Adhaeribacter arboris: one gene and its partner. The protein of the gene in region 1 interacts with the protein of each later gene in a pairwise test. Links are inferred from orthologs where the notes say so. Each region holds a gene or a part of one and is shown in the gene's direction. Other genes may lie near its edges. The genes, in order: AHMF7605_RS07490 and topA.

Evidence for each region.
Region 2: the proteins of AHMF7605_RS07490 (region 1) and topA interact in binary tests that used the Escherichia coli proteins (3 or more experiments, as listed by UniProt). The link is inferred for Adhaeribacter arboris from one-to-one orthologs.

What each region holds. Positions count from the first base shown.
Region 1 is NZ_PYFT01000001.1:1,806,074-1,821,416, forward strand. Bases 10,320-13,116 are described here. They hold AHMF7605_RS07490 (IMPACT family protein), read left to right. Parts: upstream 10,320-11,310; coding sequence 11,311-11,922; downstream 11,923-13,116. Other genes in these bases: AHMF7605_RS07485 (LIC_10190 family membrane protein), read right to left, coding at 10,320-11,246; corA (magnesium/cobalt transporter CorA), read left to right, coding at 12,005-13,116. Outside these bases: AHMF7605_RS07440 (beta-L-arabinofuranosidase domain-containing protein), read right to left, coding at 1-1,007; AHMF7605_RS07445 (hypothetical protein), read right to left, coding at 1,051-2,697; AHMF7605_RS07450 (GNAT family N-acetyltransferase), read right to left, coding at 2,728-3,666; AHMF7605_RS07455 (phytanoyl-CoA dioxygenase family protein), read left to right, coding at 3,855-4,670; AHMF7605_RS07460 (glycosyltransferase family 2 protein), read right to left, coding at 4,667-5,629; AHMF7605_RS07465 (MATE family efflux transporter), read right to left, coding at 5,626-6,867; AHMF7605_RS07470 (GNAT family N-acetyltransferase), read right to left, coding at 6,890-7,867; AHMF7605_RS07475 (sugar 3,4-ketoisomerase), read right to left, coding at 7,870-8,298; AHMF7605_RS07480 (DegT/DnrJ/EryC1/StrS family aminotransferase), read left to right, coding at 8,444-9,556; more of AHMF7605_RS07485, read right to left, coding at 9,585-10,319; more of corA, read left to right, coding at 13,117-13,138; AHMF7605_RS07500 (hypothetical protein), read right to left, coding at 13,139-15,343.
Region 2 is NZ_PYFT01000001.1:1,173,484-1,189,055, reverse strand. Bases 8,174-11,199 are described here. They hold topA (type I DNA topoisomerase), read left to right. Parts: upstream 8,174-8,477; coding sequence 8,478-10,922; downstream 10,923-11,199. Other genes in these bases: AHMF7605_RS04965 (SIR2 family NAD-dependent protein deacylase), read left to right, coding at 11,037-11,199; AHMF7605_RS04975 (SixA phosphatase family protein), read right to left, coding at 8,174-8,310. Also shown: AHMF7605_RS05000 (chemotaxis protein CheA), read right to left, coding at 1-597; AHMF7605_RS04995 (response regulator), read right to left, coding at 752-1,120; AHMF7605_RS04990 (chemotaxis protein CheW), read right to left, coding at 1,181-1,696; AHMF7605_RS04985 (HAMP domain-containing protein), read right to left, coding at 1,699-6,378; AHMF7605_RS04980 (ParA family protein), read right to left, coding at 6,956-7,705; more of AHMF7605_RS04975, read right to left, coding at 7,819-8,173; more of AHMF7605_RS04965, read left to right, coding at 11,200-11,744; AHMF7605_RS04960 (o-succinylbenzoate synthase), read right to left, coding at 11,930-13,009; ergothioneine biosynthesis protein EgtB, read left to right, coding at 13,234-14,511; egtD (L-histidine N(alpha)-methyltransferase), read left to right, coding at 14,475-15,509; AHMF7605_RS04945 (pyridoxal phosphate-dependent aminotransferase), read left to right, coding at 15,524-15,572. UniProt on the Escherichia coli protein: Releases the supercoiling and torsional tension of DNA, which is introduced during the DNA replication and transcription, by transiently cleaving and rejoining one strand of the DNA duplex.

The sequences.
Region 1 (15,343 bases):
CTTTCCAGGGAAAACATCATTTCCACGGCACTGCATAGCTCCGAACCTTGGGTAGGATTGTTGCCGTGCAGGGCTTCGTCGCCGCCGTATAAACCTTGCGCCTGGCCGTTAAATTTCCGGATGTCGGCAAAGGCCTTATTGGTCGCAGCCAGGTATTTTTGCTCGGGGTGTTGCTGGTAATAGATGAGAGGTTCTTTTATGCCCTGAGCCAAATTTACGCAATGAATACTTCCTGGGGTAGCCAGCATTTCGCCTTTCAAAAATTCGCCGGTATAATCAAAGGTTTGCCGGTGAATAAGATTCGCTAGGTCGAGCAAGAAAGAATCGCCGGTAATATTGTACAACCAATACACTACCATTAGATTATCGCCGCCGCGGTAACGCGCCCAAAAAGTCCAATGGTCGAGCGGGTTCTTCGGTAATTGTTTTAACTGGTATTTAAAATAATTGGTCATTACGGTAATTACCCGTTTGTCGCCGGTGGCGGAATAGTACTGCTTTAATATTTTGAGCATTACCATCTTCGGCCACCAATCCCGGCTGTTATCCCGTTGCAAACCCGGCTCCGGACCGTAATCTTTTTTAGGGCCAAAATAACCATCGGCATCCTGGCTGTTTAAAGTCCATTCCACCCAAGGTTTAGTTTTAGAGATTAATTCTTTGTCGTCCAGAATATAAGCCAAGGGTAACAAACCGTCTATCCAATAAGGTCCCCGCTCCCACTGGTCACCCTCCCCGCCTAACCAACCGTTCCGCTGGTTCATCACCAAGGGATACAATTTATCTAAGTGGCCCGTTGCCCCATTTTTCTGCCGTACGAGCATTTCTTTTAACCAGCCCTTCGGTTTGATGGCGCCTAATGGTAGTTCCAGGTATGGGTTTGGTCGCAGAGGCGCTTTGCAATTTACATAAAGGCTTTTCTTATCTGAGCCGGGAGTTTGAGCAACAGATGAATGATGATTACTAGCCCAAATCAGAAGAAAAATTAAAAGTACGAACTTGTTCATTTTATAAATACGTTTGTAAGTAAATCACTTACTGATTAAGGCTTTAAATAACTTTTTCAACCTGGTAAAAGTTTAGATTATTGGGCAATGAAGCGCCTTTTACCGGTTTAATCAGGGTAAACTTAAAAGTTGTTTGATAAAAATAATTAAAGTACCTCACCAGAAATATAGTCATTTGCGGGTTACTCACCCAAACCACTTTTTCTCTTCGACTCAGGATTTCTAAAGCACCGGCTAAGTTAGTCTTACCCGCTAAAGATTGCAAATATCCGGGATAATGCGGGTCTAGCGTTTGCCAACCCGTGAGAAATAAAAGGCGGTTTTTACGAGCAAAATAATTCTTAAACGGTGATAGCGCCCGTAATTCGTTTTCTAAACCGGCCGTTACAATTACATAATGCGGAAAATTATTTTGAATTGCGGCTATTACTGCTTCTGATTGTTTTTGGCGTTGCTGTTGCCAATTTGCCCGATGGTTTATTCTATAGATTGGAAGGACAAGCAGCAGTAAACCACAAAATTTAAATAATAAGGGCCATTTGATAGATTTACTAAAAGGTAAAGGAAAAGTCAGGTGCATTAACAGCAGCAAACTAATGGCGGGAGTTAAAACCCGGGGCGGTGTTTTCAGGAGTATTCCGGTAGCAAAAAGTAAACTCCAGAAATAAAAATGATAACTAAATAAACGAAATAGGTTGTTTGTGGCTTTAGATCGAATAAGCCAAACAATATGGGCGGCTAGTAAAATTATAATTAAAAACTGGCTCCTGATTAACTCCGGCAGAAACTGTTGAAATTTAAATACCAGAACTTCTTTTTGAAAATATTTCCCATCCGGCCGTTGTTGCTGCAAAAAATTCTGAATGTTCTTATCGGCTAAAAACCAATTGCTAAGGCCCGTATATAAAAGCTTTTCGTTGGGTTTTGAGGGTAAAGGGCAACACCAATTATAATCTAAAATTTGCGATTTCTGAACATCTAAGTGTCGGTAATTTGTTTGCGCAGGGGTACTTTTAATTTTTAACCAGGCGCTGAAAAAAACTCCCGCCAATAAAAAAGGCAGGAGTAAATAAGCGGTTCTTTTAAAACTTACGCGGTAAAATTGCTTATTCAATAATAAAAATGGTAAAGTTAAGCCTATGCCGAAAACCGCAAAACTTGGCCGGAGGCAAAGTGCCAAAAAAAATAAACTGCCATAAGCTAGTAGTCTTTTTTTAATTCCCGAATGGTGTAGCCGCAAATCTAACCAAGCATTCAAGCTGGCAACTCCGGCTAAAAGAATAGCTAAACGCGAGTAATTAAACCAAAATACGTGTTCGTACCAATTAGCCAGATAAAATAAAAGAATGATTCCATAAATAACTCGCGGCTCTACCATTGGCTTTAACACCTGATACATAAACCGGAAAGCCAGGATAGTTATTATAAAAAGCAAACTGTACAAACTGAAACCATACCAAGGGACACCGGGTAAATTCTGGTATAATTTAGAAATCAGAACACTAATTCCGTGCAGATAAAGGGTTAAATCGGAGATTGGTTCCCCACCCGAAAAGCCACTGATTAATAAAGTAAGGATTATATCGTCGTTGGTTTCGTAAAAACAACCGGTTAACCAAAATGTTCCGCCGAAAAGTACACTGGTAAGCGCTAGCAAGGAAAAAAAACCAGTAAATAGAAAATTCTTCAACAGAATTGGTTTATACAATGACAATATATTTTACAAAGTTAATTGGTACGTGTCCTGCACCACGGTTCGCGTTCCGTAGCTTATTTTATTCCGGAGTAAGTTGTGGCTTAAGCCATAAGGTTTTCTTTCGTCGTGTGACGTTCCGAAACTTAGGTATTTCTTTTGGTTTTTATACTGTTGAATTACGGAGTGAACCAGCAAATCCAGCGCGTGTAATTGCCGGCCTTTCAAGGAGGTAGCGATGTATTGCAGATTTACTACTTGCCGATGGTCAAATAAAATAAGTCCCCCCACTAATTCTTCCCCTAAATGGGCGGCCCATAAGGTAATGTGTTCCGGAAAAAGTTTTGTAAGTAATTGTATTTCAGAAACCGTGTGCGTGGGAGAATCGATACCAGCCGTAAGGTAAATATTTTCTACTAATTGCATAAATTCTTTCACCTTATCCGAAATAGCTACGGTAATTTGATTTTTTTGGGCTTCTTTTAAACAGCGCTGCCGCAACTTAGAATAATGAGATGGGCCCGTTACATCAAGCACCGAAATATTTGCCCGTTGGGTAAGTTGAGCCCCGAATTGATACAAAGCAAATAAATCTTCCTGAGCAGGTTGGGGTAAATAAATATACGGTTGTGGTTTGTAAACGAAGCTATGAAAGTGCTGGATTTTTAAATAATCGACTAATTTTTCAAAAAGTCGCAGCATGAGCAAAGTGTCTACTTTTCTGGAAACCAGGATGCCACCAAAACTTAAGCCCAGATGGGAGGCAACTACTCCATCCTTTTCGTGCAAAGGTAGTAAAGCCACTAATTGATCGTTCAAGTAAAATAGCAGGGAATGATCTGTAAAACGTTCGCCGTGATATTCAATAAAATTACGGTTAAAAAAGAAGGTTCCGTTTAAAGCCTGTTCGTTAAAATTATCCCAAACTGATTTTAAACTACTCTGGTAACGTTCTATTTGTATCATTAAGCGTAACAAATTGCTGGCACAAATTATATTTATTTTACTTCTTTGGCTTTGAGTTTAACAATGTTGCCCATAGCAGAAATTTATTCCATCTGGTAATTATAATTATTTAAAAGAAAACTTCCGTTTACTGTAAAACAAACTTATTATTCTACATTCTTTATTTTAGAGTCAAATTTTAGATCAAAATGAAATATCAGATTAATAATAAAGATTTTCAGATAGAGGTAAAAGGAGAACGCGCCTTCGGTAAAGATGCCGTTCTGTTTTTACAAGATGATAACTTAATTGCTCAAACTTCCTGGCAAAAAGAAGGTTTTACTTTATTTCCCTTTTTGAACCCAACTGATTTTGACTTTTTGAATGCGGGTCTTAAACAGTATTTGCGGGAGTTAATCCGTACGTTCGGCGTAAATATACCTTCTACCTTTAACATGGAGAAATACCATGAGGCCGTAGCTGATAATCAGGAATTGCATATTGCTATTATAAACGAAGCCAAACAAGTTGACTATAAAGATTTTCCTGTACCCATTCTAACCATAATAGAACGGATAGAAGAGGAAGTAAAAATGCCACTAACGGTTTTAAACCCGAATACCCAGGAATATCATTTTAGTTACCGGATAGTGCGGCCAAGAAAATCCGATTTTAATGCCTTGCACCGCGATGCCTGGCATCCGGAACTGAAAAATTGTTTGAATTTGTATTTGCCCGTGGCCGGCAGCAACGAATTAACTTCTTTATGTTTGATTCCGGGCAGCCATTATTGGTCCGAAAATACCGTAGAGCGCACTTTAAGTGGCGCGATTATGAATGGCAGCCAATATACGGTGCCGGGGCTTACTGCCACCAGCAATGAATTAAAATTAATCCGGCCCAACCCGGTTAAAAACCAGGCTTTACTCTTCACGCCTTATTTAATTCACGGGGGAGCGGCTAATTTATCCGAAGATACTACCCGAATATCGGTAGAAATTCGTTTTTGGCGACGCGTTTCTTAAACTTTGCCGTGCACCAAGCGGTAATAAAGCCGGTGAATAAACGACAAATTTACCCGGTAATGCACCAGTAGATACAAAAGACGACTCTTAAGGGAAACTGCTTTTATTTTATCTAAGATAGCAAATAGAGCTTCGGCTTCTGTATAATTCCGGGTAAAAAACGCCTGCTTCATTTCCCATTCTACCCGCCGAATGAGCGCCATCTTTTCCCGTTCGTTGCGGTTTAGTTGTAAGGCCTTGTAACAAACTTTAATGGTAGATAATAATTGCTTATCTCCTATTTTGTACCAACCCGAGGAAAGGGAATGCGGATGTAAACGGCGTTTGGTAAGTATTTTATCCTGAAAAAAGAATTTGTATTCCCGGGCAGCGCGTACAATAAAGTCAAAATCTTCGTAAGCCAGCGTTTCGTCGTAACCTTGCAGGCGATCAAAAACCACTTTACGGAACATCAGGGTGGGCGTACAAATAAAATACCGCTCCAATGCAGCGGCATACACATCGCCGCTGGCCACCAAAGAAATTACCTGACCAGCCGCATTCCGGCGGTAAAAGTTACGGATGGGCCTGGAATCTTCGTCCATTAATTCGGCATCGCTAAAAATGACGCCGTAATCCGGACCCAAACTTTCGAAGCATTTTACCTGGTCGGCTACCCGGTTGGCCAACATTACATCATCGGTGGCAAAATCAATCAGGTACTCGCCGGTAGCGTGCGCTTGCGCGCGGTTAAAAGCCGTGCAATTACCTACATTCTGGCTTATCTGAATAAATTTAATTTGCGGGAATCGGCGGCAATACTCTAAAATAAACGATACGCTTTTATCCGTACTGGCATCATCGGCAATAATAATTTCCAGGTTCGGGTAAGTTTGGGCCACTACCGAGTTTAAAGCTTCTTCTAAAAATTGCTCGTGGTTATAACAAAGACAAATTACGGATACTACCGGATACGTCATGCCAGTAACAGTTTACGAAAATAAACAAGGTTGAGCAGCAGGAAAATGAGATAATGCGCACAATGCGCCATGGGATTGCCCTGAATACCGTATAAATGAGTAAAAAAATAAAAAAAGCCCAGGTAAAAAAACGCACTAATTGCTTCGAATAGCAGCGTTATTTTAAATTTAGCTTGCGCTACCAGAATATTCGCGAGCAGCCAGGATATTAATTTGCAAAAATCACCGGTAAGTTGGAAAGGCAAGAACGCTTCGGCGGCTTTAAATTGAGCGCTCAATAACCACGTAAATAAATAATCGCGGGTAAAATATACCAAGCACAAGCCAGCGGCTACCACCGGAGCTAATAACTTTAAGGCTTGCCGCACGAACAATTTTAGTTCTGGTTCTTGTTGGAGCAAGGCCGCGACTTTCGGGTAAAAGGCAAATGCGAGTACGGCCGTATACACCGCCGTATAACTATCCGAAATACGCACCACACCTTGCCATAATCCGGTTTGCTGAATCGTAAAATGTTGAATGGAATAATCCCGGATATAATATTCTAAACCTTTGGAAAAGAGCATAACAGTGCCGGCCATTAAAATAAACTTACTTAATTGTTGCCAGGCTGCCTTGGATATACGTGGTTGAAAAAGTGGAATTTTAGGCAGACCTTTTAAGCTAAATGGCACCGTTATTAAGCCAATACAACCTAAAAGCAGCAGATAACCATTTAAGAAATAAGGCAAAGGTATTTTACCGGTCGCCAAAGCCACGTAGCCCAACACACCCAAGGCCGCCAAGGTATTAACTACTAACAACCAACCATTTTTTTGCCGGGCCAGCAACACGGCGTTTAAAAAACTCTGCAACACCAATAAAAAAACACCAATTAAAAATAAAATTAGCCACGTAGCTCCAGAAGGAAAATAAGGTAAAAAAAAGGAACGGGCACTTACCAGCAACAGGGTTATGGCAAAGAAAACGGTAAGAGTTAGATAAAAGCCGGAGCGGAAATAAGTGCGAAAAGTTAAGGATTGTGTATCATTCCCCGCTAGGTATTTAATTAATCCCCGGCTTATGCCGTCGTTCGGAACTAAAGTAAAAAAAGTAACTAAATTCTGAAAATGAGCTAATTGCACTATTCCCGCCGGGCCAAAATAAAGAGCCACCATTTTATTTAAAAAGAAACTGCTTGCCAGCCGCGATGCTACCGATATTACGCCAAAAACAGAATTTTTAAAAAATGAAAACATCTAATGATTAGCAAGTGGACTTTTACCTGGGCAAATTAAATTTATTGAGCCAGCCCTTTAAGGAGTAAAGCAATTTTAAAGGTAGCGAAAAGTTATAGTTTTCCAGCAAACCGTATCCTTCGCACTGAGCCCCGAAGGATTTGTAAAAAAGAGCTATACCCGAATGAGCACTGCCTTCAAAATCTAAAATTACCTTTGAGCCGGCAAATTGCTGGCAAACCTGATCGAGTAAAAAAGTACTGGCCCCGCATTTTTTTCCCACCTCCGAAGCAGCCGGCAGCAAATAAGTCAGTCGGTTTTGGTGCCGGATAAAAAAAGCACCCGCCACTATTTGCCCGGAGGGTAAAGTAACCGTAAACGTGAGTCCACAGCCTCTGACTGTTGCCGCCTCAATCAACTTTGGGATTATTTTTTTTAATATTAATTGGTGTTTTTTATTTAAGCGGGGAAATACGTTTGCTTGATATAATTCGAAAACTTGCGGCCAAAGTTTGTTACCAGTTTGTACTTGTAACTGCGTAGCGGCGGCCTTCTGCAAATCACGGATACGGTTTAAACGGAAAGCTGCTTTTAAAGTGTTGTAACCGGAAGCTAAAGGTAAAATCAGGTTAATTCTTTCTTTTAAAGGAAGTAAATACTTTAAATTTTGGTAATTGCCAGAGTTAAAACTATACTGCTCCGTGGCTGTGCTCGATTTAAAAACCGCAGGCAATAACTCTTGCCATGGTTTTGCTGAAGAAAAAGAATGGTCGCGGGTAAATAAGCCCAACTGCTGCGTGAGTAATGGTTGCGTAATAACCGGAATTCCGGCTATTTTTCGTTTCACTATTGGGATAACTGCCGTGTATTGTTCATTTTCTTCTTTTACCCAACCTTCCCAAGCCGGAGCAACCGCATCCAGGTACCACGATAAAGCATAGACCAATCCGGCTGGGTCGCTCTGAACACAAGCATCCCAGTAACCTTTGTTAATGCGGGAAGAGGAAAGCCGCTTCCACATACTTAAGAATTAGCTAATTGACGCAACTGCTTAAATTCGAAGTAGTTGTAAATGTAATCTTGCTCCGCATAATCCGTAGACGATAAAGCCAGCAAAATGCTACCGGCCGTATACTGGAGCTTAATCCAGCAAAGAGCCGGCACGTACAGCGCCTGAAAAGGAGAATCCAGTATATAATTCTTTATTTGATTTGTTTCAGTCTCGATGGTAATACTACCTTGTACAGCTATTAATATTTTACGATCCAGACGGTGCGCGTGATTCCCTTTCAGCAGATTATCGGGCACTCCAAACGACCAGAATACCCGCTGAATGGTAAATGGTAATTTTGCCGCTTGTTGCGTCGAAACAATAAAACCACGTTGGTTATTACCCGTAAAATCAGCCGCAAATAAAATCGGTTCCGGTCCATAAATTAGTTGTTCCAACATGTATTAAAGCAACTGTTCTAAAAAGAAAATTTAAAAATTGATTCATCTTCCGGCCAAAGATACTAGTAATACTACATATCGGTTTTACCCAACAATAAGTTTTAATTTTTTACCAGATTTGGTCTTAGTTTTAACTGTACTTTTGATGATGCACGTACCTTTTTTATCCTTTACTTACCAGAACACACAAATCCGATCGGCTATTCAAGAGAAAAGCCTGCGTTTTTTGGATTCTGAAAAGTACGTTTTAGGTCCGGAAGTTACTGCTTTTGAAAAGAATTACGCTGCTTTCAATCAAACGCAATACTGCATTGGCGTTGGCAATGGCTTAGATGCCTTAATCATTTGCTTGGAAACAGCGGGCATAAAACCAGGGGAGGAAGTAATTGTACCAGCCAACACTTACATTGCCAGTTGGTTAGCCGTATCGCAGGTGGGTGCCGTGCCGGTGCCCATAGAGCCCGAAGAAACCACCTATAACCTCGATCCAACTAAAATAGAAGCGGCTCTTACTCCTAAAACCAAGGCTATTATGCCCGTGCATCTATACGGCCAACCTTGTAACATGACAGCCCTTCAGGCCATCGCCGATAAGCACAGCTTGTTTATAATCGAGGATAATGCGCAGGCGCACGGAGCTCGTTGGGCAGGGCAACTAACCGGCAGTTTCGGACATATTAATGCCACTAGTTTTTATCCCACTAAAAATTTAGGCGCCCTAGGCGATGGTGGGGCTATAACTACCAACCACCCGGATTTTAACTACCAGGCTCGTTTGCGGCGGAATTACGGATCCGAAATTAAAAATTATAACGCATTAATTGGCCGAAATTCCCGGCTCGATGAATTGCAAGCCGCTTATTTAAACGTAAAATTACCTTATGTACCAACTTGGAATGCTGCTCGCCGGCAAATAGCAGCCTATTATTTTAGTTATTTAAACCAGGTAACCAAAATTACATTACCGGCTGTATTATCCGCAGCCGAGCCGGTTTACCATTTATTTGTAATCCGGACGAACCACCGTGACGCCTTGCAGCAATATTTACGAACGCACCAGATTGAGACCGCTATTCATTACCCTTTGCCCCCGCACCTGCAAGCTGCTTACCAACATTTAGGGTACCGTAAAGGAGCCTTCCCGATTACCGAAAAACTAGCTCAAACCTGTTTAAGTTTACCTATTTGGCCGGGCATGACCGAGGAAACAGTCCAATATGTTTGCGGTAAGATCAAAGATTTTTTTACCAAGAGATGAAGAAATAACCTATATAGAATTCTACTGCTTAATTTTTAGAAATCCGAAAGCCATCTTCTAACTTTTCGCCTCGCCTTTCCAAACCTGGATGAGGTTCGGGAACTGTGCAAGGCAAGAGATTGTAACACCTGCCTATACCAAGAGCAACCCGGATTTTTATCTTTCCTATTTGCCTTATTTCTGTTATTGGCGTTGGATAACCAGCCGGCCATATAAAGGAAAAAGCTTGCCGGTAAACTTGTTTGTAAATCCCATTTAACGCGTAAATGCCCAACAATAAACCCATAAATAAACCCAACTTGAATGAAATGCGACCGCGGACAAGCAGTATTGTTCCTATTAACAAAGTAGGCACTAAGTAACCAAAACCAAATCTGGGAGCCGGAGCAAAAAAAAACCAAGCCAAGCTGGCAATAAGGGCGCTTAGCCACACGGTGCTTAAAACAAGATCCAATTTAAATTTTATGTTCCGGATAACTCGCCATATTATAAATGGAAGCAGAATTACTAGAATAAGCATAAATATTTGAACAGGCTTATCCTGATTTACCCACCATACCGGAATCCAATTGATAAAGGGTTTATTTACATAAAAACTCCAATTTACGGTAGGTACCCGAGAATAAGCAGCTACTCCTTCTTGGTAGCTGCTTAACCAAGGTTGCGGCACTACCCAATCAAAATTAAAAAGATTTAGGGCCGGCAAAGGATAAAGAATGTGGCCGGTTAAAATTACATTCCGGGTACAATAAGGTACTAAAACAAATAAGCCTTGTAGAACAATAATTTGGATGAAGCGAGAGTTTACTTGCTTTCTGATCAATAGCAACCAAGCTAGCCCTGCAGCACCGCTAAAAATTGCCGAAAGTTTAAAACTTATTACTACCGGCAACAAAAAGAACATAAACGCTACTTGCCAACTTAACTTACGGCTTCGGTCAGCCGTTAATAGTACGCCAAATAAAAAGAAGAAAAAGAACATCACCCCGGTATCTGGAGTAGGCGAAGAAATCCAATTGCGAAAAAAAACCATGCCCCAGAACAGGGAGCCAAAATAATAAATCGAAAACACGGGCCGGTATTTGAAACTACGAAACCCTTCGCGTAAAGCGTAAGAACAATATAACAGAAATATAAAACTGCTCCAGGTCTGATTAAGTATTTTAGTGGTAATGAAAGAAAAGTTAAAAAAGCTCATCAATAAATGGGCATGGGAATTTAAAGCCAAGGGACCGTACAAATTTCCTAGTCCGGGTACAATCCGGCAGGTATTCAGCCATTTAATGGTTTGGGCATGATAAAGGCCCGTATCTGGGTTCGTGGCGGGTTGGGCCGCATGAATTAAAATCAGAATAGAAAAAGTAAACAGGATAACATAGTAAAGTACCTTATAACCGTTTATTTTTTTACGGGAAGCAAAAAACGAACGTAAATCCTTTTTCCAGTGCCAAAGTAAGAACAAACTGCCGGCTAAGATTATAAGCTGCATAATAAAAGAAACGGGCAACCATACATGCAAAACCCCTATAATTATGGAAAGAACCCCACTACCGGCTACTAAAATAATTTCTAAGGGTACTTGGGTTTTACACTCGAGGTAGCCTGTTTTAGATAAAAGATTTAACCACAGCCAACCGTAAGTAAAAGATAGAAATGCGATATAAATCCAGACAAGCAAGGTAGAAAGCATAAGTAAAAATGGAAATAAAAACCTCTTTACCCAAATGGCACATGGGTTTAAGAATTAAAACTTTATGAGTCAATACCTTACCATAGCGGCTCCCAGTACGGGCATTTATAAAGAAAAAGGCAGTAAGTTTCTGGCCTACGCGTACCCGGTAATTACCGAAGCCGAAATCAAAGAAATTATGGCTGGTTTACGAAAAGAATATTACGATGCCCGCCATTATTGTTATGCCTACCGCTTAGGCCCGAGCGGCAACCTATACCGGGCCAACGACGACGGGGAACCAAACCATTCGGCCGGCGATCCTATTTTGGGGCAGCTGAAATCGGCGAACCTCACGGATATTTTACTCGTGGTAATCCGGTATTTCGGGGGATTTAAATTAGGCGTAAGTGGTTTGATTCAGGCTTACAAAACGGCCGCCCAAGAAGCCCTAGCTGCCGCCACTATTGTTCAGAAAGCAGAACAAGCGCAATTAACCCTGCATTTTACTTACGAGCAATTAAACGAGGTGATGCGTTTGACCAAGGAACCAGGATTAGTAATCAGGCAGCAAGAGTTCCACCAGACTTGTTTGCTGGTAATTCAGTTTCCGAAAATTCAGGAACCAATTATACGGGCCAGGTTATCTAAAATAAAAGAAGTTCGACTAACAGATTCATTGCCGGTTCCTCCTTAATTACGTAATAAGTCGGAAAGCTTAAGTTCTGCATTTCATAAAAATTTTTTAATTAAATAAACTCTTTTGCCGAAGCTTAAATATGAAAGTTTTTCCCCGTCTTAAAAAGTTTAAAGCTCTTCAAGAAAATACTTTTGCTAAAAAAGTAGGCCAGCGCCCGGGTTACCTGTACGTACCGGAAAATGCGCATGGCCCCCGTATGTTTTTACTTTCGTTTAACGAAGAAGTATTCGAGCAGAAAGAATATTCTGATTACAACGAGTTACTGCAATACTTCCGGGCAAATCCCCAGCTGCAGCACTGGATTGATATTAGGGGCTACCGCGATATAACTTTATTAGAAAAAATATTAGCTGATTTTCAGATTCATCCTCTACAGATGGAAGACGTGATTAGCGATTACCAGCGGCCCAAAATGGACACGGAAGGAAAGAATTTGTTCTTTATTTCTCGGATGATTACGTTTTTGCCCGATCATTGCCTCGACGATGACCAAATTTCTATCTTCGTGGGCGCTAATTATATTATCACGTTTCAGAGTGATTACGAAGATTGCCTGGACGTACTGCGCACCCGTATTAAGGCGGGGCGCGGTGTAGTACGTAAAAGCCCGGTCCATTACATTGCCTACGCCATTATGGATGTTACCATTGATAATTATTTTCCGGTACTGGCCCAGGTAGGTGATTACCTCGAAGAATTAGAAGATACCTTGTTTGGGCAACCAAACAAAAAACTGTTAAACGAAATCCTCAACATGAAGCGGGAAATGTTAAAGGTGCGGCGCATTGCCTGGTCGGAGCGCGATAAATTAAATGAAATCCTGCGCAGCGACAATAACACCATTCCGGACGATATTAAAATTTACTTTAAAGATGTGTACGATCATATTGTGCAGGTCCTGGATATTGTAGATAATTACCGCGAATTAATGGGCAACTTAACCGAATTATACCTATCCAATGTAAGCAATCGCATGAACGAAATCATGAAGGTACTTACCATTATTTCCAGCATTTTTATTCCGCTAAGTTTTGTCGCCGGGGTGTACGGCATGAATTTTTCGCGCGAAAATCCGGATGGTACAATCAATTACCTGAACATGCCCGAATTATATCATCCGTATGGTTACATAATCTTGCTGGCTATTATGTTGCTGATTTTGCTGGGCCAGTTGTATTTCTTTTATCGAAAAGGCTGGTTGCGTTCGTTTTAATTAAGGGCGCGTTCTAAAAGTAAGTTCTTGCAACAAATTATCGGCTGCTTTATACAATTGGTATTGCTGGAGAATGGGATTATATTCTAGGTGTACGGGTAGGTTGTTGGTAAAAGGCCGGTCGCCAATCAGTTTTATGTTAATGTCGTACAAATAAGTTTTTTGGGGACCTCTTTCCGTTATTACGTACACTCTATTAGCCGGATCGAAGTAGAAATATTGAATCAGTTTGGGAGCAGAGGTAACATACGTTTTTTCCATTACCAATTTCTGATTCGCATCGTACAAATTTACCCGGCCTAAATCCTGGCGGGCAATCAAAAAAGATGGACCGCTATTTTCCGGAATTAACTCGAAAGTAGTTCGACGGGAAGGCCGGGCAAAAGCCATTCTTTTCTCCATTTGGCCGGCTAAATTAAAGGTTATGAGTTCGCCGGCTTGCGAAAGTACTATTATTTTAGAATCGCGTAAACTGGCACTAGGCTGCGCGATGAGCGACGAAGTAAATGAACCTTTCAGATTTATCGGGAACCCAGGATAATTTAAACCATTACCATCTAGCGCGTACACGTATCCGTTTTCCAGTACCAACACAATTACTTCGCGGCCTTTAACTTTTAAATAAGCGGGCGCTAGAGCCAACTTTGCAGGCATTTCTTTTGGTTCCCAACCCGGTAATAAGTTGCCTTGCCGATCGTAAATGTATACGTTACCACGAGTATCATTTACCAGAAAATTGTAATTATTGGGCTCCTCCCGTTCTATAACCGTCAGGTTTTGAATAAAGGTAGAATCGCTTAAATTAAAAGGAAAATTTTCAACGTCTTTCCCGGCCTGGTTGAGGCAATAAATGTGGTTACGGGTAGAAAAAACGTATTTGGGCTGCGGCTCGGATTCTAAAGTAAGGGGGTAAACTACACTGGTAAGTTTACTATCTAGGGAATCGGACCACGCTATTTTTCCTTCGGTAGTAACCTGGTGCAGCACGAAGGCCGAATCCTGCATGAATAAACCATTTGTATTATTTAGCCGGCGGTTTAACAAATCGGGACCGGTAATAAGAGGTGCGGCAAAAGCAATTTCCTGCTCCAGCCTAAACTTTTCTTCTATTTCATCGGTCGAACTGGCTTTTACTTTGTGTTGGAGTAAAATCCGGGTGACAAATTGTTCGTTTTGCCGGGAAAACTGCCAGCTCACTTGGCCAAATTTCCGGATTAAAGATTCGTAACGTAGCAAGCTTACTTTTTTATCTTCCGGCAAGTATTGATTGAGGAGGTTCCAGGTATTCTGGGTATTTAAAATAATACTCAGATTACTCTGGAGTAAAGTTTGTTGAAGAAAATTTTGTTGCTGGTCTTTATTCGCCCAGGTTTTCTTGTCCCGGATATTTTGCACGTACCCGCGCAAGGTTTCTTCGCTGGCCGCAAAAAGTAAAAAGCTATCTACCTGCGCCGCAAAACACCTCGGAAACCCCCTAAAACCTTGTCCAAAAAGCTGCATTGGTAACTCCGGCACTCCTATTTCTTGAATGCGGTAACGGCCAGCCCGCTCTGGGGCAAAGCGTACATCAGCCGCTGCATTTAAATTCTGCAAAACCCGTTGCGCTTGCTCGGGTTTAGGCGTAAATGCCAGCACAACTTTTTCGGGCGGAATATTTTCAGTAGGCATCGCCAAATAACACAAAGCTAGTTCTTGTTGCAAGGTTTGTCGCAAAGAATCCAGCCAAGGCGTTAATGCCGGGAAAGGCAATGTTCCTGCTTGACTTTTACTTTTGTTTAAATTAGAAAATTGTTGGCTACCGAATAAAAGTAAGATGGCTGTTCTATCTGGAACTAAGCCGCTAAGGCGCGAGGTTTGCGGCTGTTGGGGATTTAGTTGTTGATACAAAGAACCCGTTAAAATTTCCGGTTTAGAAAAACCATTTAAGGAAAATTTCTGATCATCCAGCTGTAAAGCCAGTAAACTAGTCCGGCATAAACTTACCAAATAATCTACATCCGGGTGAATCTCTGGTTTTAAAAAAAGGGAGATAAAAGGGGCCAGGTGCCGGTAGTTTATAAAGATACTAGCGTACACCCCACGTTCTTTCAGGAAATTTATTTTATCAAATTCATAAACCGGAGACTCCAGTTTTGCCCGGTTTATTTTGCGGATAACTTGTTGGAGCAGGCCGGTATTTGAACTAAAAACGATATTGTTGCGGTA
Region 2 (15,572 bases), 640 kb from region 1 along the record:
AATCCGGTACAAGTGCGAGCTAACGGATTTTAAATCTTCGTTGTTTAAATCTTTACTCAAAGAAATAATCCGGTCGCGATCAATAATCAGTTCGCCCACTAAGTTTAATAAATGGTCTAGTTTTTTAATTTGAATGTAAATTAAATCGGAGAGCGATAAATTACGGGCATTAACCTTCTGCGCTTTCGATACTTCGGTCAGATTTTTACTCGAAGTTTTATCGGCCAGAATATCCAGATTATGGATTAAGCTTTCATCCAGAATTTTATAATTTGGATCATCCACGTTAGTAATGAGCTCACCCAATAAATCTATCCCGTCGAATAAAATTGTAGCTATTTCGTTGCTAAACGTTAGTTCGCGTTTGCGAACTAGTTCAAAAGCGGTTTCGAGTTTATGCGATAAATCTGAAATTTGAAGGTAACCAATAGCCTTGGCATTGGCTTTTAAATTGTGCAGCAACCGAAATATTTCTGCCAGAATTTGGTCATCTTCCGGATTTTTTTCCAGAGTACTTATGTGCCGGTTTAAAGCATCAAAGTATTCCAAGGCTTCGGAAATAAATATTTCTTTATATTCTTGTTCTCTTGATTTCATGCGTTGTAGTAAAACAACTTAGCCGGCAAATCCGGTTGCTTAAGGCTGGCTCTTTCTTTTCCGGGAGCATCCGCTTCGGGATGGATGCGTTAAAATTAAGGCAGTGCTATAGTTAAATGAATGGGTATAATAGGAGTTGCTGGATGGCTGATCGCTAATCCTTTAAAGCATTACTTACTGTTTCCAAGACCTTCTCTTCTGAAAACGGTTTTACGATATAAGAAAAAGCGCCATTTTCCACCGCTTCATTAACAATAACTTCCTGACCAACCGCGCTTACAATAATTACTTTCATGTTGGGTTGTTCTTTTTTAATACCTTTTAATACATCTAATCCCGTGTTATCCGGTAAAATTACATCTAAAGTAATCAGGTCGGGGTTCGTTTCCCGGGCTAATTGTAAAGCAGTTTGTCCATTAGGGGCTTCTCCTACCACTTCGTAACCAGCGTCCGTGAGCATATTTTTAAGCATGGTGCGCATGTAAAAAGAGTCATCAACAATTAATATTCTTTTTTTCATCATTTATTTAAGTTATTCTGAATTTTCTTCAGGAAGTAATATCGGTAAGCAAGCCGGGCTTCATTAATCTTTTAATAGCTCTGCTTCTTCGAAAGTAAGTATTTTGTGAATATCTAATACAATAATTAAACGATCTCCTAATTTGCCAATTCCCTCAATATAGTTATCGTTAATTTGTAAATCCTGAATAAAAGAAGGCGTTTTTTCGATGCGGGAAATAGGGATAGTTAAAGAATGCGGTACTTCCCGCACCAATAATCCTATAGTAAAATCTTTGGCTTCTAACACCAGAGTATACGATTTCTGTTTTTCTTTTACTATTTCCGTGGAAGATTCCGGGGAACCAATATGAAATCTTTCTTCCAAATCCAAAAGAGCAATTATATCGCCGCGAATGTTGGCAACTCCTTTTATAAAAGAAGGTGTTTTCGGCATACGGGCAATTTCGGGAGTTAAGGTAACTTCTTTTACTTGCTCAATCCGGATACCGTATTCCTCGGAGCCCAACTTAAACACAATTAAGTGTACGCTGGGCTCGCGATTAACTTCTTTTTTCTCGCTTATTCCGTCGGTATTCATGCTTAAGATTTGAGCTTATTAGGCGCTTTCCGAACGGGTGTCTTCTTGGCATTTTCACCGTTTAAAGAAGAACGATTAGCTTCTGTTTTCGGGGAAATTACATTAGATACAGCCGGATTGTTCCGTTGAGAACCAGTTATTGGATGACCTAGAGTACCATTATTGTTGCCCGGTAAAGCTCGTCGGGCTGGTACTGTTTTAACGGGGTATTCCGGGATATGCCGGATAGATCGGCTTTGCTGGTAAGACCAGTTATCGTCCAAAAGTTTAAAGGCAGAAATTCCTAACTGCAAATCTTCGGCAATTTCGTTTAGTTGCTGGCTGGAAGCCGTCATTTCTTGCATGGAACTCGACAATTGCTTAGCTGTGCCGGCAACTTGCTGGGTACCGGAAGCCGTTTGTTCCGCAATAGCAACAACTTCTTCCACGTATTTTACTACATCTGATATAGAAGATTTTTGTACTTCAGTAGCAGTTAAAATATCCTGGGAAGTGCGCAAGGTTTCACCACTGGAAGTGGCAATGTTTTTAAAGGCTCCGGAAGCCTCAAATGTTGCATTTTTACCTTTTAATACCCGGCCTTCCATGGTGGATATAGCTGCTGCTGCTGAAGACGTATCTTTCTTTACATCGTTCACCAACGTTTCAATTTCACTCGCCGATTTACGTGAGCCTTCGGCCAGTTTCCGGATTTCTTCGGCTACTACCGCAAAGCCGCGGCCCGCTTCACCGGCCCGGGCGGCCTCAATAGCTGCATTCAAGGCCAGTAAATTAGTTTGAGAAGCAATATCGGTAATTACGCCCAAGGATTTAGAAATTTCCTGAGAACGGGTACTCAATACTTCAATGGTTTTGGCCGTTAAAGCTGCTGCCGAGGATATTTCTTCCATGTTCTTTACCACTTCGGCCACTGTTTTCAAACCAAGCTGCGACGTTTCTTCCCCTAAAATAGCCGCCCGGTTTACCACATCGGCTTTATTTGCTGTGGCCTTGGTCGCTTTCATGATTTCCTCAATCAGTTTAAAAGCTTTATCTGTTTTTAAAGCCTGATTTTGCGCTCCTTCGGCCATTTGCTGCATAGCTAAAGCTACATCTACAGTCACCCGGCTCATATCTAAACCTTTGTTGGCCATTTCTTCGGAAGAAGAACCAACTACCAGTGAGGATTCATTAATTTCACCTAACAATGAATTTAAGTTTTCTACGGCCAGGTTTAAGGCATTGGACATGGAAAGTAAATCACCGGTTGTATGAATTTCTACTTTTTGTGTTAAATCTCCTTCCGAAATGGCCCGCACTACCCGCGATACTTCCAAAACGGGAGTTACAATTGATTCAAGCAAGTCATTTAAGGTATCTACTAATTCTTTCCAGGAACCACCCACACCGTGTACAGTAGCACGTTCAGTTAATTTACCTTCCACGCCGGCTACCCTAGCCACCCGGCTCACCTCCCCGGCTAAACGGTTCAGGTCATCCACCATGCGGTTTATGGTTTCAGCTAAATCCGCAACTTCTCCTTTTGCTTCTAAAATTAATTTTTGAGTTAAGTCGCCTTTCGATACAGAGGTTACAATTTTTACTATACCCCGTACCTGCGTGGTGAGGTTAGATGCCATGGTATTTACATTATCTGTAAGGTCTTTCCATACCCCGCCAACATTCGGCACAGCCGCCTGGCCACCTAATTTTCCTTCGGTACCTACTTCTAGTGCTACGCGGGTAACCTCCCCGGCAAAAATATTCAAGGAGTCTACCATTTGGTTCAGGATATTTTTGAGTTCGAGGATTTCTCCTTTCACGTTCACCGTCATTTTCTGGCTTAAGTCACCTTTGGCAACAGCGGTAGCTACGTTGGCGATATCGCGTACTTGTAAGGTCAGGTTGCTGGCCATGGTATTCACGTTATCGGTAAGTTCTTTCCAGGTTCCCTGCACTTTTGGTACATTAGCCTGGCCGCCGAGTTTTCCTTCCGTACCTACTTCGCGGGCTACCCGGGTTACCTCATCGGCAAAAATATTCAGAGAGTCTACCATTTGGTTGATATTATCTTTGAGCTGCAAAAGCTCGCCCCGAACATCTACCGTAATTTTCTGAGTTAAGTCCCCTTTTGCCACGGCCGTCGCTACGTTTGCAATATCCCGTACCTGGCTCGTCAGGTTAGAACCCATCGAGTTTACATTATCGGTCAAAGCTTTCCAGACCCCGGCTACATTCGGCACATTAGCTTGGCCACCGAGTTTTCCTTCGGTACCTACTTCTAGTGCTACGCGGGTAACCTCACCGGCAAAAATGTTCAAGGAATCCACCATTTGGTTGATGTTCTCTTTCAGTTGCAAGAGTTCTCCTTTTACATCTACCGTAATTTTCTGACTTAAATCGCCCCGGGCAACGGAAGTAGCAACATTGGCAATATCCCGTACCTGACTGGTCAGGTTGCTGGCCATAGAATTTACGTTATCTGTCAGGGCTTTCCAAACCCCAGCTACGTTTGGTACTGTTGCTTGCCCACCTAATTTTCCTTCCGTACCTACTTCACGGGCAACGCGGGTTACTTCATCTCCGAAAATGTTCAGGGAATCCACCATTTGATTGATGTTTTCTTTTAATTCGAGAAGCTCGCCCTTAACGTTTACCGTAATTTTTTGGGTTAAGTCACCTTTAGCAACAGCGGTAGCAACGTTGGCAATATCCCGCACCTGACTGGTCAGGTTGCTGGCCATGGAGTTTACGTTATCCGTTAAGGCTTTCCAGGTTCCACCTACATTCGGCACGGCTGCCTGGCCGCCGAGTTTTCCTTCGGTACCTACTTCAAGTGCCACGCGGGTAACCTCACCGGCAAAAATGTTCAAGGAATCCACCATCTGGTTGATGTTCTCTTTCAGTTGCAAGAGTTCTCCTTTTACATCTACCGTGATTTTTTGAGTTAAATCGCCTTTCGCAACGGCAGTCGCTACGTTAGCAATGTCGCGCACCTGTGAAGTCAGGTTACTCGCCATGGAATTTACGTTATCCGTCAACGCCTTCCAAACCCCGGCTACATTAGGTACATTAGCTTGGCCCCCTAATTTTCCTTCGGTACCTACTTCTAGTGCTACGCGGGTAACTTCCCCGGCAAAAATATTCAAGGAATCCACCATTTGGTTCAGAATATTTTTGAGTTCGAGGATTTCTCCTTTCACGTTCACCGTCATTTTCTGGCTTAAGTCCCCTTTCGCCACAGCGGTAGCTACGTTAGCAATATCCCGCACCTGACTGGTCAGGTTGCTGGCCATGGAGTTTACGTTATCGGTAAGGGCTTTCCAGGTACCACCAACATTCGGCACCGCTGCTTGCCCGCCTAATTTTCCTTCGGTACCAACTTCCAGAGCTACGCGGGTAACCTCACCGGCAAAAATATTCAGAGAATCTACCATCTGGTTGATATTCTCTTTTAGTTGCAAAAGCTCTCCTTTAACATCCACCGTAATCTTTTGCGTCAGGTCACCTTTCGCAACGGAGGTAGCGACGTTGGCAATGTCGCGCATCTGGCTAGTCAGGTTGCTAGCCATTAAATTCACATTGTCGGTTAACTCTTTCCAGATACCCGCCACGCGGGGTACATTGGCTTGGCCGCCCAGTTTTCCTTCCGTTCCTACTTCGCGGGCTACGCGGGTTACTTCATCTCCAAAAATGTTCAAAGAGTCTACCATTTGGTTGATGTTCTCTTTGAGTTCGAGTAATTCGCCTTTCACGTTTACCGTAATTTTTTGAGTTAAATCACCCTTAGCTACGGCAGTAGCTACGTTGGCAATATCCCGCACTTGGCTAGTTAAATTACTCGCCATGGTATTTACATTGTCGGTTAGTTCTTTCCAGGTGCCACCAACATTCGGTACTCTAGCTTGGCCGCCGAGTTTTCCTTCGGTACCTACTTCACGGGCTACGCGGGTTACTTCATCTCCAAAAATGTTCAGAGAATCCACCATTTGGTTGATGTTTTCTTTTAGCTGAAGCAACTCTCCTTTTACATCAACCGTAATTTTCTGGGTTAAATCGCCTTTAGCTACGGCAGTAGCTACGTTGGCAATATCGCGTACCTGGCTCGTTAAGTTACTGGCCATAGTATTGACGTTATCGGTTAAATCTTTCCATACTCCGGCTACGTTGGGTACAGAAGCTTGACCACCCAATTTACCTTCAGAGCCTACTTCCAGGGCCACACGGGTTACTTCACCGGCAAAAAGATTTAGGTTATCAATGGTGCGGTTTATGGTTTCGGCCATTACTTTAAAATCGCCGGAAACCGGAATCTGGAACGTTTCGTCAAGATTCCCTTTCGAAATATTCTTTAATACCTTACCAACCTCTAATACCGGCACAGCAATAGAATCTACCAGACCATTAATATTATTGATCATGTCTTTCCAGAAGCCGGAAGCGCTTTCAGCAGAAGCTCGTGCTTTTAAGTTTCCTTCTACTCCGGCTACCTTAGAAATACGCGATACCTCCCCGCCTACACCACCAATCATTTCCACCATGGAATTATAAGCTTCCGCTATTTCCGCAAAAATATCATCGTCTTGTTTCGTAAGTCGAACGGAAACGTCTCCTTTTTTAAAAGCATCCAGAGCGTATAAAACCCGGTTAAGCTGTTCGTTCAGATACTGTTGCTCGCGTGAATCAGAACCATCTCCGGCCATAGAAGACTTACGGGCAGAATTACCCCCAACTGAAGTTTGAATTGATTTTAGAACTCTCCCGTTTTTAGGTAAGGCAGAAGTTTCTGTCGAGTCTACTGCTGTATGAGCAACTTCTTCTTTAAGTAAAGTTGGATTAGTAGCTTGGTTAACTGCCGGTTTAGCTACAGATGACTCTTCAGATACTTCAGACGTCTTGCTTTTTTCCGGTGGAGCAATCAATTTATCTTTATTCAACTTCATGTTTTTTCCTAAAGCCATATTATTTGTAAATAAAAAAGTACTGATTCTGATAATACCTATCCCAATAAACTACCCAGAAAAGGGAGCTTCCAATCAGGAATCTAAAGATATAAAATATTTAAATTAAACCGGCACATGTAAATTCCGGTATGGTGAGTATTACCATTTTTTATAGAGGAAAACGATGCTACCGAAATGGGTAAAACCAGCAATTATTCCGTAAAATTACTCAAAATTCAAGAATTTACCTTCCCTATTGCGAACTATTAAAGAGCGTGGGTAAAATGTAGAAATCTAAATTTTGGTATTTGCCAGGGTAATTGGCTAATTTAAAAATTTACATTTCCAAAAATTCTTTCGCGACAGCTAGATAATCCTGGGCCCCATTAGAAGCTGGATCATAATCCAAAATACTTTTCCCGAAAGAAGGTGCCTCGGCTAATTTCACGTTTAAACGGACTTTGGAACGGAATATTTTTTCGTCCACGCTTTCTTGCAGGAAAGCTTCTACTTCGGAGCTAAGTTTCCGGCGTTTATCATACATAACTATTACAATACCTTTAACTTTAAGCCTTGAATTTAAAGTTGTTTTTACTTGTTTTACAGTAACTAATATCTGATTAAGGCCTTGTAAAGTTAATACTTCCATTTGCAGTGGAATAAGTACTTGTTGCGAAGCGGTTAAAGCATTTAAAGTTAAAACCGATAGTGAGGGCGGACAATCAATTAAAACAAAGTCAAAACCTTTTACATCGGCCAGAATATTTTTTAAAAAGCTTTCTCTTTTCTCTTGAGTGACTAACGAAATTTCAATATCCACCAACTCGTGTGAGCCGGGCGCAACAAAGAAATTATCGTCTTTAGCAACCAGAATTTCTTTCAACTTTTTATTACCAGTAAAAACATCGGCCAAAGTAAATTGAGGTTCGGTTATGTCAAGCGAATACGATAGGTTGCTTTGCGGATCCAGGTCTACGAGTAACACTTTTTTTCCAAGTTTGCTTAATGCCCGACCTAGGTTAATGGTAGTGGTTGTTTTACCGGTTCCGCCTTTCTGGTTGATTATTGATACGATTGTAGTTGCCATAGTTTAGGTAAACCCTTGCTGCAATATAAGGTATTAGCTTAATTGATACTGTATTATAGGTATAATGCTTTTTATTTAACTTGTTAATCCTTGCGACTGAATTTTGCTATTTTTTAAGAAGCAACGATATTAGTTTCGTAACCTGAAGTTTTAGTATACTCCAGTTGGTTCCATTCTTCCATTTCGAACCATAAATGATGAACACTGCCAGTGGGTACATTTCCCCGATTAGTATTACATAAAGTAGCTATTAACATAGATACTCCAGGATTATGCCCCACTAATAATACGTTAGAGTGGTTTTTATCTATTTTAGTTAAATAATGTAAAAGCTTTGTTTTTGTACTATCATATAATTCTCGGATAGAAAGTATATCACGCTGATAATAATTAATTTTATTAGCTATAATGGAAGCAGTACTTAAGGTCCTGCGAGCACTACTGCATACAATTAAATCTGGCTTATGGCCGGATTGTTGCAACCATTCGCCGGCTTGGCTGGCTTCTAATCTTCCTTGCTCTGTTAAATCCCGATCATAATCAGCCTGGTGGAACGTAGGGTTTTCTGCCTTGGCATGACGGCAAATAAATAAGTGGTACCGCATATTTTCTATTGAACTTGTATGGTGAGAATAGGGTTTAAAAAGTACACTTTGATATTGGATTAGAATAAAACTGCTTGAATTGATAAAAGGCAAGTTTGCAATATTTTAGAAAAAATAATCATCTTTGAGAAAAAAAGGCCAGCTGGCCCAGTAGTTAGAGCACATAAATGGTTAAAAACTTAGTTATTGTTGAGTCGCCTGCCAAGGCAAAAACTATAGAAGGTTATTTAGGGAAGGACTTTATTGTTAAATCAAGTTTTGGTCACGTACGCGATTTGCCCAAGGATAATAATGCGATTGATATTAAGAATGGCTTTAAACCCACTTACATTGTTTCGGCGGATAAGAAAGAAGTAGTAGCAGAATTAAAAAAGCTGGCCAAAGAAGCGGAAACAGTTTGGTTGGCATCGGACGATGACCGCGAAGGAGAAGCTATTTCGTGGCATTTATCGGAAGCCCTTAACTTAAACGATAAGAAAACGCGCCGGATTGTTTTCCGGGAGATTACGAAGAATGCTATCTTAAACGCTATTGAATCACCGAGGGGAATTGATATCGACCGGGTAAATGCGCAACAAGCCCGCCGGGTACTAGACCGGCTGGTTGGTTTTGAATTATCCCCGGTTCTCTGGAAAAAAATTAAAACGGGGCTATCTGCTGGTAGAGTGCAATCCGTAGCGGTTCGTCTGGTAGTAGAGCGGGAACGGGAAATCGAGCGGTTTAAAGCAGACTCTGCTTTTAAAGTAACGGCTCTTTTTACCGTGGATGGTAAAAGACTGGAAGCGGAACTGCCGACCCGTTTTAAAGCCCAGGAAGAAGCACAAGCTTTTCTGGAAAAATGCCGGGGAGCGGAATACACGATTGAAAATCTGGAGAAAAAACCTTTAAAACGTTCGCCGGCGGCCCCTTTTACCACTTCTACTTTACAACAGGAAGCAAGCCGTAAATTAGGATTCTCCGTGGCACAAACTATGACGGTAGCGCAAAAGTTGTACGAAGCCGGTAAAATTTCTTACATGCGTACCGATTCGGTAAACCTTTCAAAAGAAGCGATTGAAGGCGCAACTACCCGCATTAAAGCAGCGTTTGGGGAAGAATACGTAAAAGTACGGCAATACAAAACCAAGTCTCAGTCCGCCCAGGAGGCGCACGAAGCAATCCGGCCCACTGACTTCTTCGCCAAAGAAGTTTCCTCGGACCGCAATGAACAACGGTTGTACGAGTTAATTCGCAAGCGAGCCATTGCTTCCCAAATGGCGGATGCTGAAATCGAAAAAACTACCGCTACTATTCATATATCTACTGTTAAAGAAAAATTCGTTGCTACCGGTGAGGTTATTACTTTCGAAGGTTTTCTAAAGGTGTATATTGAATCGAAAGATGACGGTGAAACGCAGGATGATGATGTGCATGACATGCTGCCGCCTTTAACCATAGGACAGTCCTTAAGCTCGGAAAGAATTCAGGCTACGCAACGATTTTCTCGGCCGGCTCCCCGCTATACCGAAGCTAGCCTGGTTAAAAAATTAGAAGAAATGGGCATAGGCCGACCTTCTACTTACGCTCCCACAATTTCAACTATTCAGAAGCGCGGTTACGTAGAAAAAGATAACCGTGAAGGCAAAGAGCGCAAATACCAGATATTAACTTTAAAGAATGATACCATCGCCTCGGAAACTAAAACCGAACTGGTGGGAGCCGAAAAAGCAAAGCTATTCCCAACCGATATGGCCATGGTGGTAAATGATTTTTTGGTTGATTATTTTCCGAGTGTGATTGATTATTCTTTTACGGCTAAAGTAGAAGAAGAATTTGACCAAATTGCGGCCGGGACAAAAGCCTGGGATAAAATGATCGAACATTTTTACACCGGCTTCCACGAAACTATAACAAGCAGTCATAATGTAGAACGGTCTACTATCAGCGGAGCGCGGGAATTAGGCTTTCACCCGGAAACCGGTAAAAAAATTACGGCTCGTTTAGGTCGTTTCGGTCCGTTTGTGCAAATGGGCGAAGAAAACGAAGATACCAAAGAAAAACCAGTATACGCCAGTTTGCGCAAAGGTCAGTTTCTGGAGAGTATTACCTTAGAAGATGCCCTGGATTTATTTAAGCTGCCTCGCATCATCGGCACTTTTGAAGATAAAGAAATGACGGCTGCTATTGGCCGTTTTGGACCCTTTGTTCGGCATAATAATAAGTTTTATTCATTGCCTAAAACCTTGGATCCATTCACGGTAAACGCCGACGAAGCTATCGAATTAATCCAAAGCAAGCGCAAGGCAGACGCGGAGAAATGCATTAAATCATTCGAGGAAAACCCGGAGGTGCAGGTCTTAAACGGGCGCTTTGGTCCCTACATTGTGGTGGGTAAGAAAAATGTAAAAATTCCAAAAGATAAAGTTCCGGCCGAATTAACTCTGGACGAATGCTTAACCTTGGCGGAACAAACACCGGATAAACCAACCCGCGGCGGCTTTAAGAAAAAAGCAGAAGCCTCGGCAGATACTCCGGCTAAAACAACCACAGCAAAGAAAGCACCGGCTAAAAAACCAGCCGCTAAAAAAACTTCTGTGGCTAAAAAAGCAACGGCTACGGCTAAAAAGAAATAAGTTTTTAAGATATTTAGCAGCAAAAAAAGCGAAGTAATTAAATTTACTTCGCTTTTTTATTACCTTAATTTAACTTAAGAAATTAATATCAGTATTAATTTATAAAGAACAACAATGGCCGCACGTAAGAAAATAGTAGTTTTAACGGGAGCAGGTATTAGCGCCGAAAGCGGCATTGCCACTTTTCGGGATGCGAATGGTTTATGGGAAGGTTATGATGTAATGGACGTTGCCTCGCCGGAGGGTTGGCGACGAAATCCGGAACTGGTTTTGAACTTTTATAACGAGCGACGCAAAAAGGCGCACCAGGTAAAGCCAAACCTGGGTCATTTAGCTTTAGCCAAATTAGAAGAAAAGTACGAGGTAATAATCATCACGCAAAATGTAGACGATCTTCATGAACGGGCCGGTTCTACGAATGTGGTGCATTTACACGGTAAATTGTTCGAATCCAGAAGTACCGTGGATGAAAACTTAGTGTACCCAATGGATGGTTGGGAGTTAAAAATGGGCGATCTTTGCGAAAAAGGTTCTCAACTGCGGCCCAATATTGTTTGGTTCGGTGAAATGGTTCCTATGATGGAAACGGCGGTAGAAGAAGCGCAGGAAGCAGATGCTTTTATGGTAGTAGGTACGTCGTTGTTGGTTTACCCAGCGGCCGGGTTAATTGATTATGTGCCCCGCGGAGTGCCCGTGTTTGTAATTGATCCCAACTTACCCGCCGTAGCCAAACGCTCTAACTTGCATTTAATAGCCGAAAAAGCCAGTATTGGTGTTCCCCGGGCTAAAACCCAACTGGAAAAAGAATTGGAAAATAAGTAAACCTAAATAGCTGTAGAAGTTAAGTAAAATCAAACATTCCTATTATTTTAATCTAAGTAGTTTTTCGTTATTAGTTGTACGTTGCTCGACTAATAATTATTTGGTAATCATCCAGCTACTATAAATGGTAATCTAAACTAATTTCGTCGAAGTACTTACTTTACATTATAAATGATTTTTGTTTTTTAACTTAACTTTCCCCAATTAACAGTAGCATCATAATATAATTTTCCCATTTGAATCTGAAGAGGCGAGGGTATATTGTTTTCGTATAACTGACCCGTTCCCAGGCCTTGCTCTCGCTTTAGATCAAATTCGGCGGTAAATTGACTAATCGCGTTTAAGCCAATATTAGATTCTAAGGCCGAGGTGATCCACCACTCTATTCCTTGCGTTTCGGCTAGATTAATCCATTTCTGAGTAGCCGCAAAACCACCCAATAAAGTCGGTTTTAAAATAATATATGCGGGTCGAATAGCTGACAATACATTTAGTTTTTCTTTACTTTCTACTAGACCAATTAATTCTTCATCCAAAGCAATAGGAATGGGCGATTGCCTAGATAAATGGGCCGTGGCATCTGTTTGCTTCGGCTTAATGGGCTGCTCAATGGAATGAATATCATATTTAGCTAATTGTTCTAACTTTTGCAGCGCCTCGGCCGGAGAAAAAGCGCCGTTGGCATCCAGCCGAATGGTTAGATTTTGACTAGAAGCTACTTCCCGGATTTGTCGTAAAAGCTTTAATTCCGTTTCAAAATCCAATCCTCCGATTTTTAATTTTAAACAAGAATAACCTTCCTGGAGTTTTTTTTCTATCTGGTGCTGCATAAACGCCCGATCACCCATCCAGATAAGACCATTAATGGGAATACCCGCTTCAGAATTCGAAAAATAATTAAAGAATAATCTTTTTTGTCCTTGGTTTTGCCAGTCCAAAAGGGCCGTTTCTAATCCGAAAACCACAGAAGGCCAATATGTTAAATTAAAGTTTTGGATTAACTCCGATAATAGTAAATTGTCTTCCTGTAAGTGTAAATCATTAAACTGATTTACCCAACTATAAAGCCAAGTCTCGTATTCTGGTCCGTATTCCGGACTTAAACCCGGCAAGGGAGCACATTCCCCCACTCCTATTATTTCTGGCTCAAGATCACTCCAAATTTTTAAATAATACACCACATGTTGCTGCATTGCTCCCCGCGAAGTACGGGCATCAAACTTAAACAAAAGTATTTTTTTTTGCACGGCGGCATGTAAAGGCATAATTCAAAATAATTATTTTAAAAACAGGAAATATTTAGTTGCTTTAACCTTTCTACAGCTTTCTTTTTAAAGTGTTTCCATTCATTAAGTGGTTATTAGAACCTAAAATTTAAAATTATTATTTTTTAGCTTTACCGTTTCTTGTACTTCATGAACTGAAGTGATTTAAACATTTCGGGATTAAATAAGTTTTAACGAAAACAAATTGAAAGGAGATATTCAGGATGGACGTTCTGGCGGTTAATACGGAAAATTATCTACTACGCTTCGGGCAAGTTCGCGAACAAACGGAAGCTTTATGCCGACCGCTATTGCCCGAAGATACTGTTGTACAACCCATCGTGGATGTTAGTCCGCCGAAATGGCATTTGGCTCATACCAGTTGGTTTTTTGAAACTTTTCTATTACAAAAATTCGCCCCAAACTATAAGGTATTTCATCCGGATTATAATTTTTTATTTAACTCGTACTACAACTCTATTGGCAGCCGGATTTTACGCCAGACCCGGGGCACCCTTAACCGTCCGCCGCTGGCAGAAATTTATCAGTACCGGGCTTACGTAAACGAGCATATCACGGAATTACTTAACCAACTTAGCGAAAACTCTTATGCAGAATTATTGCCGTTGTTTGAGTTGGGCTTGCAACACGAACAGCAACACCAGGAACTACTTGTTACAGATATCAAATACATTCTTAGTACCAATCCCCTAGTGCCGGCTTTACTGCCCGCGGAAAAATACGTGAGCCCGGCTATTAATCTACCTAAACCAGAATACTTATCGGTAGCATCGGGTTTATATGAAATTGGTTATACCGGTACTGATTTTTGTTTCGATAACGAATTAAGTGTGCACCAGGTTTGGTTAGATGAATTTGCTTTTCGGAATCAATTAGTAACCAACCAGGAATACTTGGAATTTATGGAAGCCGGCGGTTACCAGAATTTTAAATATTGGCTGCACGAAGGTTTTGACTTGGCGCAACAGGAGCAATGGGAAGCTCCTTTATACTGGACCAAACAAGCGGATGGTTGGTATCGCTTTACCTTGCACGGTTTACAAAAAGTGAATGTAGCCGCTCCGGTTACGCACATTAGTTTTTACGAAGCCGATGCTTTTGCGAATTGGGCCGGAAAACGTTTACTAACCGAATTTGAATGGGAAGTAGCAGCTAAGCACTATTTACCTAGCCGGAAACTCGGCAACTTTTTAGAAAACGGATCTTACGACCCGCAACCTTTTTCAGGGGAGCAGCCGGCTGCTAATCAATTATTAGGCGATGTTTGGGAGTGGACGTACAGTGCTTATCAGCCTTATCCGCGGTATAATAAAGCGGAAGGAGCTCTGGGCGAGTATAATGGTAAATTTATGATTAATCAAATGGTATTACGTGGGGGCTCTTGTGCGACACCCCGCAGCCACATTCGTCCTACTTACCGTAACTTTTTTCACCCGGATAAACGGTGGCAATTTACCGGCATTCGGCTCGCGGCAAAATAAACATGAAAAACGATTTGTACCCCAACGTTGTAAATATTACTAATCTGCCGTTCGAGCAACAGCAATTTGCCCAAGATGTGGTGCAAGGATTAACTAAAAAGCAGAAAACCTTATCGTCGAAATACTTTTACGATGCTACGGGTAGCAAGCTTTTTCAAAAAATAATGGATTTGCCGGATTATTACCTTACCCGGGCCGAAACAGAAATTTTTACCTATCAGAAAGAAGAAATTATATCTGGTTTTTGCTCCGCTCAACCTTTTAATTTGGTGGATTTAGGGGCGGGCGATGCTACAAAAACCAAAATTTTGCTTCGTTCTCTCCTGCAACGGCAAACTAATTTCACCTTTGTTCCGTTAGATATTTCGTTGGATGCTTTGCAGGAGTTGCAGAGTAATTTAGCTCTAGAGTTACCGCAATTACCGGTGGTGCCTTTAGCCGGCGATTATTTTAAAGCTTTGGCGCAATTAAAACGAGAGTCAGGAATGCGGCAAGTTATATTTTTTTTAGGATCTAACATTGGTAACTTTCCTTTTGCAGAAATTAAAATTTTTCTAAAAAAACTATGTCAGTTTCTGCAAGCAGGCGATCAGTTAGTAATAGGATTTGACCTAAAAAAAGATCCCCGTTTAATCCGACAGGCCTACGATGATGCGGAAGGTATAACAGCCGCTTTTAATTTTAATCTCTTACGCAGAATTAACGAAACTTTTACCGGCAATTTCGAGCTGAATAACTTTCAGCATTTTGCCGAGTATAATCCGATAAGCGGGGAAATGAGAAGTTATTTAATTAGTACTCAGGATCAAGAAGTTACCTTGCAGGATTTAGATTTTACTTTAAACTTACAAGCCTGGGAAGCCATTCATACCGAATCTTCTTATAAATTCTCAGAAGCCGAAATTCAGGTATTAGCGGCGGAAGCAGATTTAAAAACGCAGCTCATTTTTACGGATAAGAATCACTATTTTGCCGATGTTTTATTTTCCGTCGGCTAAAATCAGTTCTTCCAATGAAAACAATAAGTATGGCTTCGGGAGCAGCCTGTTTCTCCACGGCCG